DNA from 2 places in the Vallitalea guaymasensis genome. Region 2 is predicted to be linked to the other one. Evidence: a T-box and tRNA genes for the amino acid it is inferred to sense, from the RefSeq annotation. Region 2 holds a T-box; the other holds one or more tRNA genes.
What was found. The T-box of region 2 lies ahead of proS (proline--tRNA ligase). A T-box ahead of a tRNA ligase gene usually reads a tRNA of that ligase, here a tRNA-Pro.

Region 1: it encodes a tRNA-Pro, which carries the amino acid that the T-box ahead of proS (proline--tRNA ligase) is inferred to sense. The anticodon was not compared.

The regions. Positions count from the first base shown of each region.
Region 1 covers NZ_CP058561.1:1,467,716-1,471,140, reverse strand. Annotated here, with positions in the region: gene HYG85_RS06750 (XTP/dITP diphosphatase) at 149-757, shown strand; gene HYG85_RS06745 (metallophosphoesterase family protein) at 807-1,304, shown strand; tRNA gene HYG85_RS06740 (tRNA-Pro) at 1,371-1,445, shown strand; tRNA gene HYG85_RS06735 (tRNA-Gly) at 1,454-1,524, shown strand; tRNA gene HYG85_RS06730 (tRNA-Arg) at 1,568-1,641, shown strand; tRNA gene HYG85_RS06725 (tRNA-His) at 1,675-1,748, shown strand; tRNA gene HYG85_RS06720 (tRNA-Gln) at 1,761-1,832, shown strand; tRNA gene HYG85_RS06715 (tRNA-Lys) at 1,837-1,910, shown strand; tRNA gene HYG85_RS06710 (tRNA-Leu) at 2,002-2,083, shown strand; gene HYG85_RS06705 (CYTH domain-containing protein) at 2,201-2,674, opposite strand; gene HYG85_RS06700 (DUF3899 domain-containing protein) at 2,765-3,181, opposite strand.
Region 2 covers NZ_CP058561.1:2,064,990-2,068,414, reverse strand. Annotated here, with positions in the region: gene HYG85_RS09290 (hypothetical protein) at 1-265, shown strand, start outside; gene proS (proline--tRNA ligase) at 439-1,875, opposite strand; T-box leader at 1,922-2,132, opposite strand; gene HYG85_RS09280 (hypothetical protein) at 2,451-3,425, opposite strand, start outside.

The DNA.
Region 1 (3,425 bases), 600 kb from region 2:
CCTTGAGGAGCAGACGGTCTGCGTAAAAATCAACTATTACACAGCTCTAGTGGCTACGGTGGTAGAATAGATATATTCTATAATATTATTAATTAGATTTTACTGGTGATTTAATAGATTATTACTGAAGATAAGAGGAGACGTGTTGATGAAGGAAAAGATTATTTTTGCTACTAAGAATAGGGGAAAGATAAAAGAGATAAATATGATTATGGAGGATACTAATTATGAGGTTATATCTATGGAGGATGCAGGAATAGATATAGATATAGTTGAGGATGGTTCTACTTTCTTGGAGAATGCAATTATCAAGGCTAAAGAAGTTATGAAGATTGCTGATTGTATTGTTATGGCTGATGATTCGGGACTTGAGGTAGATTATCTTGATAAGGCTCCTGGTATTTATTCTGCTAGATTTGGTGGAGAGGATACTTCTTATAGGATTAAGAATAAGATGATTATTGATAAGTTGGAAGGTGTAGAGGAGAAAGATAGGACTGCAAGGTTTGTGTGTGCTATTGCCGCGGTATTTCCTGATGGTGAAGTTTTAACTACTAGAGGTACTGTAGAAGGGATTATTATCCATGAAGAGAGAGGGAGTAATGGATTTGGTTATGATCCTATTTTTTATGTACCAGAATATTCATGTACAACAGCTGAAATGGATAATGAATCAAAAAACAAGATAAGTCATAGGGGTAAGGCTTTAAGAAGTATGAAGGCTAAGATGGAAAGCCATAGAAACGGCTGTAAGTAGTTGTATTTAATATGAAGAAATAGTTAGAGTCATAAAACGGAGAGAATATATGAAGATACTTGTAATTAGTGATACACATGGAAATTTGAGAAATGTAATAAAAGTAATTAAAGATACAAAAGATATAGATAGAATAATTCATTTGGGTGATTATGAGAGAGATGTTGAAGAACTAGAGATAATTTCTAATGTACCTATAGATTTTGTGCCTGGTAATTGTGATTTTAATTCTTATGCACCTAGAGAAAAAATACTTGATTTTTATGGCTTGAAAATATTTATTACTCATGGACATTACTATGATGTTAAATGGGAGTATGATACTATATTAAAGGCTGCTAAACAGAAAAAGGTAGATCTTGTGCTATTTGGACATACACATGTATCATTAGTAGAGAATATAGATGATATTACAATTATTAATCCTGGCAGTATTTCATTGCCAAGAGATGGTAAAGGTTGTAGTTTCGGTATATTAGAGATAGAAAATAACGGTAAATTCCATATTACAATAAAAAAAATGGAAAAAAAACAAAAAAACTATTGACATTTGTTTGAAGCGTGTGTATAATAACTCTTGCGTTCGAAAAAGGACAGCAAATATCATAAGCAACGGGGTGTGGCTCAGCTTGGCTAGAGCGCTTGATTTGGGTTCAAGAGGCCGCAGGTTCGAATCCTGTCACCCCGATACCTTATGCGGGTGTAGTTCAATGGTAGAACACCAGCCTTCCAAGCTGGATACGTGGGTTCGATTCCCATCACCCGCTTTGTAATTAGAAATGATTACAGACAAGGCATTGAACTTGTGATGTGCCTGTAGCTCAGTAGGATAGAGCAGTGGCCTTCTAAGCCACGTGTCCGGGGTTCGAATCCCTGCAGGCACGCTAGGCAATTAAATATAAGTTGCTAAATATATGGTGGGTATAGCTCAGTTGGTTAGAGCGCAAGATTGTGGCTCTTGAGGCCGTGGGTTCGAATCCCATTACTCACCCTATAATATTAATGGGTAGTCGCCAAGCGGTAAGGCACTAGACTTTGACTCTAGTATGCGTAGGTTCGAATCCTGCCTACCCAGTTTTGGGCTACTAGCTCAGTTGGCTAGAGCACTGGACTCTTAATCCAGGTGTCCTGGGTTCGAATCCCAGGTGGCTCATGGCTTACAAAAAAAGTAAGAAAAAAATAAAAAAATTACTTGACATAATTAAATAATTGTTATATTATTGTATAGGTAATTTACACAATGCGCGGATGTGGCGGAATTGGCAGACGCACTAGACTTAGGATCTAGCGCCTAACGGCGTGGGGGTTCGACTCCCTTCATCCGCATTGATAAAAGCACTTGGTATCCAAGTGCTTTTTGCTTGTATGCATATATATCATATTAATATAAATATATATGCAATGAACATGAGTATAAAATTTTTCTTCATTAATTAAATATGATTATAATTGAGTATCCAAAAAACGAATGTTTTCTTCTTTGCATAAGTTACTATTATGAAATCTAGTATCAAATGTTACTTCTTTCACAAACCAACTAGGCGGGATAAAACTGTTTGCTGACTCTTCGCTATCAAATTCCACTTCTGCCATGATTAATCCTTCTAATTTATCATTAAAAATGTCAAGTTCTACAGTCAATGATTTATCAAGAGGAATATAATATCTTTTTTTACTTATTATATTATGATCTACTTTGGATTTTAAAGTATTATATTGCTCCATTGAGATTTTATCTTCAAATTCTTGTCTTATCATTAAACCAGAGGATTTATAGGTTACATAGTAAGATTCATCAGTTTTTCTAATTCTGATGACAGGATTGGTACAGATGTAACCTTGTTCTATATTAATATGTGGGTATTTTGTTATTTTGTCTAAGGGTAGGTTAATGAGATACTTTTTTTCTATTTCCATGAAGCTAATCTGATCCTTTCTATTTAAAATGGTATTCTATCAATTATTAAGATATATAATAGTTTTTGTGCATTTATAATTTATTACATGCTATAAGCCTATAAATAGTATATAGATTATCAACATTATAATACTGCAATAGAAAAATGTAGTGGTTGAACTATGCTTCTTTGGTGCGTAGAGATATTTTTCTTTTAAAAACTCTTTTATTTCCTGTTTAGATTTTAATGCGTATTCTTGCTGTAGACGATATTTGTATTTTTTTGAAACGGATGCTCTATAATGTTTAGTAGAGTATTTAAAAACATTGAAAGTGCCTTGATCATCAATGAATACGATTCCGGTAATAATAAAGATAAGTAGATTAACCAAAAATAGTTTCTCTAAAAAAATATGAAATAGAGTTATTGAATGGGTTGTTAATCTTTTATCAAAAACGGCAAGTAATAAGCTGGCAATAATAGCAATCAATATATAAATAATAATTTTTTTAACATTTTTTTTCATAATAGTCCTCCGTTGATTAAACTTATAATTTCTATTTATATGTTATTTATGTTACTCAATAAGAATATAAATATTATATCATAATATATTTATTTTCAACATACATAGATTTTAATTTCATCATTATTCAGCATACACGATTCGATATTATAATTTATTATTATTTTAGAAAGAACAAAAATAGCTATAAACCTACAAAATATCGCATGTAATTTAATGCAAAAACGCTATGATATGGCAAAGT
Region 2 (3,425 bases):
CTTATACGCAGAAGATTTATTAGGAACTAAGGAGATGATTGAAACTGATAGCCTAAAATTAAAATTTGATGATGAGTATGAATCATTTATAAATAAGGATAAAAAAGAAATTAATGCTTATTTAGAGGTGTATGATAGAAAGATTAAAACTGATTTAACATTAAGTGATAAGTCCTGGAATTTATTCCTATTTAACAATAAATATTTGGATCCGGATGAAATAAATATCCAAGTAAATGGAGAATTAGTTAAGTTAACAAAATAAAAATAAATATTAATATTAAGGTAGAATCATATATTAAGGATTCTACCTTATATATTAGTCAGCACAAAATAATTAAAAGGAAAAGGAATAACCAATCCTACGCTTAAAAGGATATTGGCTATTCCTTTAATACATATTTATAACTATATCAGATAGCCCATTAAAGAATTAAATTAATATGCCTTACCCCAATAAACCATTTTTTTAGCTGGTTTACCGCAGCAAATACACACATCCGAAATTTCTTCCTGTTCAAATGGGATACATCTAGATGTAGCACCTGTTTCTTCTTTTATCTTTTCTTCACAGGCAGTATCACCACACCACATTGCTTTTACAAAACCTGGATTATTGTTCATTATATCCGATAATTCATCCATAGTTGTTGCAGTGTAGGTATGTTTATCTCTATGGATTCTTGCTTTTTCAAGCATACTTTTTTGTACATCTTCTAAAAGCTCAGTTACTTTTGTTTCTAGTTCATCAAGAGATACAAAATATTTCTCTCTAGTATCTCTTCTTACAATTACAGCCTGATTTTTCTCTATATCTTTAGGTCCTAATTCGACTCTTAGAGGAATACCTTTCATTTCATGTTCACTAAATTTCCATCCAGGACTCTTATCAGAATCATCAATCTTAACTCTAGCAAATTTGCTAAGAGCTTCCTTCACTTCATTAGCTTTATCAAGTACCCCTTCTTTTTTCTGCATGATAGGTATGATAATAACTTGTGTTGGAGCAATCATTGGTGGAAGAATCAATCCGTTATCATCTCCATGAACCATTATTATACCACCAAGTAATCTTGTTGACACTCCCCATGATGTTTGATGAACATGAGATAATTTGTTGTCCCTATCTGTATAAGTAATATCAAAAGCCTTAGCGAATCCATCACCAAAATTATGAGATGTACCAGATTGAAGAGCTTTTCCATCGTGCATTAAACTTTCAATAGTATAAGTTGCTTTTGCTCCTGCAAATTTCTCTTTATCTGTTTTTTGCCCTTTGATCATTGGTATAGCAAGAACATCTTCACAGAATTTTGCATATAGATTAAGAATATTAATTGTCTCTTCCATTGCCTCATCAGCTGTAGCATGAGCTGTATGACCTTCCTGCCATAAGAATTCTAATGAACGTAGGAATGGTCTTGTAGTCTTTTCCCATCTAACTACAGAACACCATTGATTGTATAACTTAGGTAAATCCCTATAGGATTGAATCTCATTAGAATAATGTTCACAGAATAATGTTTCTGAAGTTGGTCTTACACATAATCTTTCAGTCAATTTTTCTGTTCCTCCATGTGTAACCCAAGCTACTTCTGGAGCAAAACCTTCTACATGGTCCTTTTCTTTTTCAAGTAAACTCTCTGGTATGAACATTGGCATATAAACATTCTCATGTCCAGTCGCCTTGAATCTGTCATCTAATTGTCTTTGAAGTAATTCCCATATGGCATAACCATAAGGCTTTATAACCATACATCCTCTAACACTTGAATAATCAACTAGCTCAGCTTTTTTAACTACATCAGTATACCATTTAGCAAAATCTTCATCCATTGATGTAATTGCTTCTACAAACTTATCTTTCTTAGCCATAGTTTCACTCTCCTTCTATATCTATATATTAAAAAAACTCCATCCCAAAAGGGACGAAGTTATATTCGTGGTACCACCCTAGTTAATAATCAAAAAATACAATTATTATCTCGTGACCTTATAACGTAAGGTAACCGCTGCATTTTCATACAGAATTCCAAGATAGGTTCAATATTGGTCTCATAGAAGTTTCCCAGCTATAACTCCCTCTCTGAAATGATACATCAATATCTACTAGTTCTCTTCAACATCAAATATCTATAATTAAATTTTAATTACTATTTATTATATGATTCTAATGTAGAATATCATTTTTGTCAAGGCGTGTAATTTTTATATTTCTATATAAATTATAATCTATAGTTATGTTAATTAAAAGAAAAAGTGTTTTGTGATTATACTTACGATTATTTGGAAGCAAAATAGTATATGTATATGTGAAGTAGTGAGGCAGGACGCCGAACCCAGCTTTTTGTTCAGGACGAACAAGTAGCTGGCGAAACATATACATATACTATTTTGCAAAAGCCAAGTCAGAACAAAATACTTTTTCTGACTTACTTGCAATATTACTACTATTCTTTAATAACATCTTTAACCTTTTTAATCAAATAATATATTAAAACTATAATCCATACAGTAACAAAAGGTATAAAAGCTGACAAGAAAATGTTGCTGACACTGAATTCAATACTACCAATAAATTTAATATCAATAAAATTGATACTTGAACAGTACCCTAAAGTTCCCATAAAAATACCTAGTGAAACTGAATATATAATAGCATTTCTTATTAACTTATCTTTATCCATTTTAAACACTATATAGGCAACAATCAAAGCAAAAATGATAATTGCTAAATATCTAATATACATATTATTCTCAAAAGTCAAATCAATATTAATATATTTACTCAATGCTTCTTGAAGTTTATCATTAAATTCCATTGTAAGACCTATCATATAAAAGAAACTGTAAGCAATCATATTAGGTAACATAAGTATTATAGCAATAATTATCAATATACCATGCTTACTATAGTTACCAAATCCCATTATAAGAGCTACTAATATGATAATAATTCCTATTAATCCCATTATTCTATAAGTATTCTTAAAAGCGTTAATTCCACCATTTTTAGAATCACTTTTATAATTAAGCTTTATAAAAAGTTGAATCAATAAACTTAAAATAAAAGTAGTAAACAGATTACTAAAAGTAGCAAAATTAATTGGTATACCTTCTACTAGATTTCCTTTTGTAATCAAGGAAATAAAAAATTGTAACAAAGCAAATATCAAGGAACTTATTACATAAACAATAACATTAGATGAATCAATATTTCCTTTTCTATTAATTTGCTTATTAGCTAACCAAAAAGCTATAACAGGTATAAAAATAAAAATTAGTATTCCAAATTTAATAGTACCTACAGTGTTAAATAATGAAAAGTTGAATATCATGACAGTTATTCTTACTATACTAGTTGCTGTAGCTCCTTTGTCGCCACCTAAATTACCGGACATAAGATTATTGAAATCTTCAAAAAA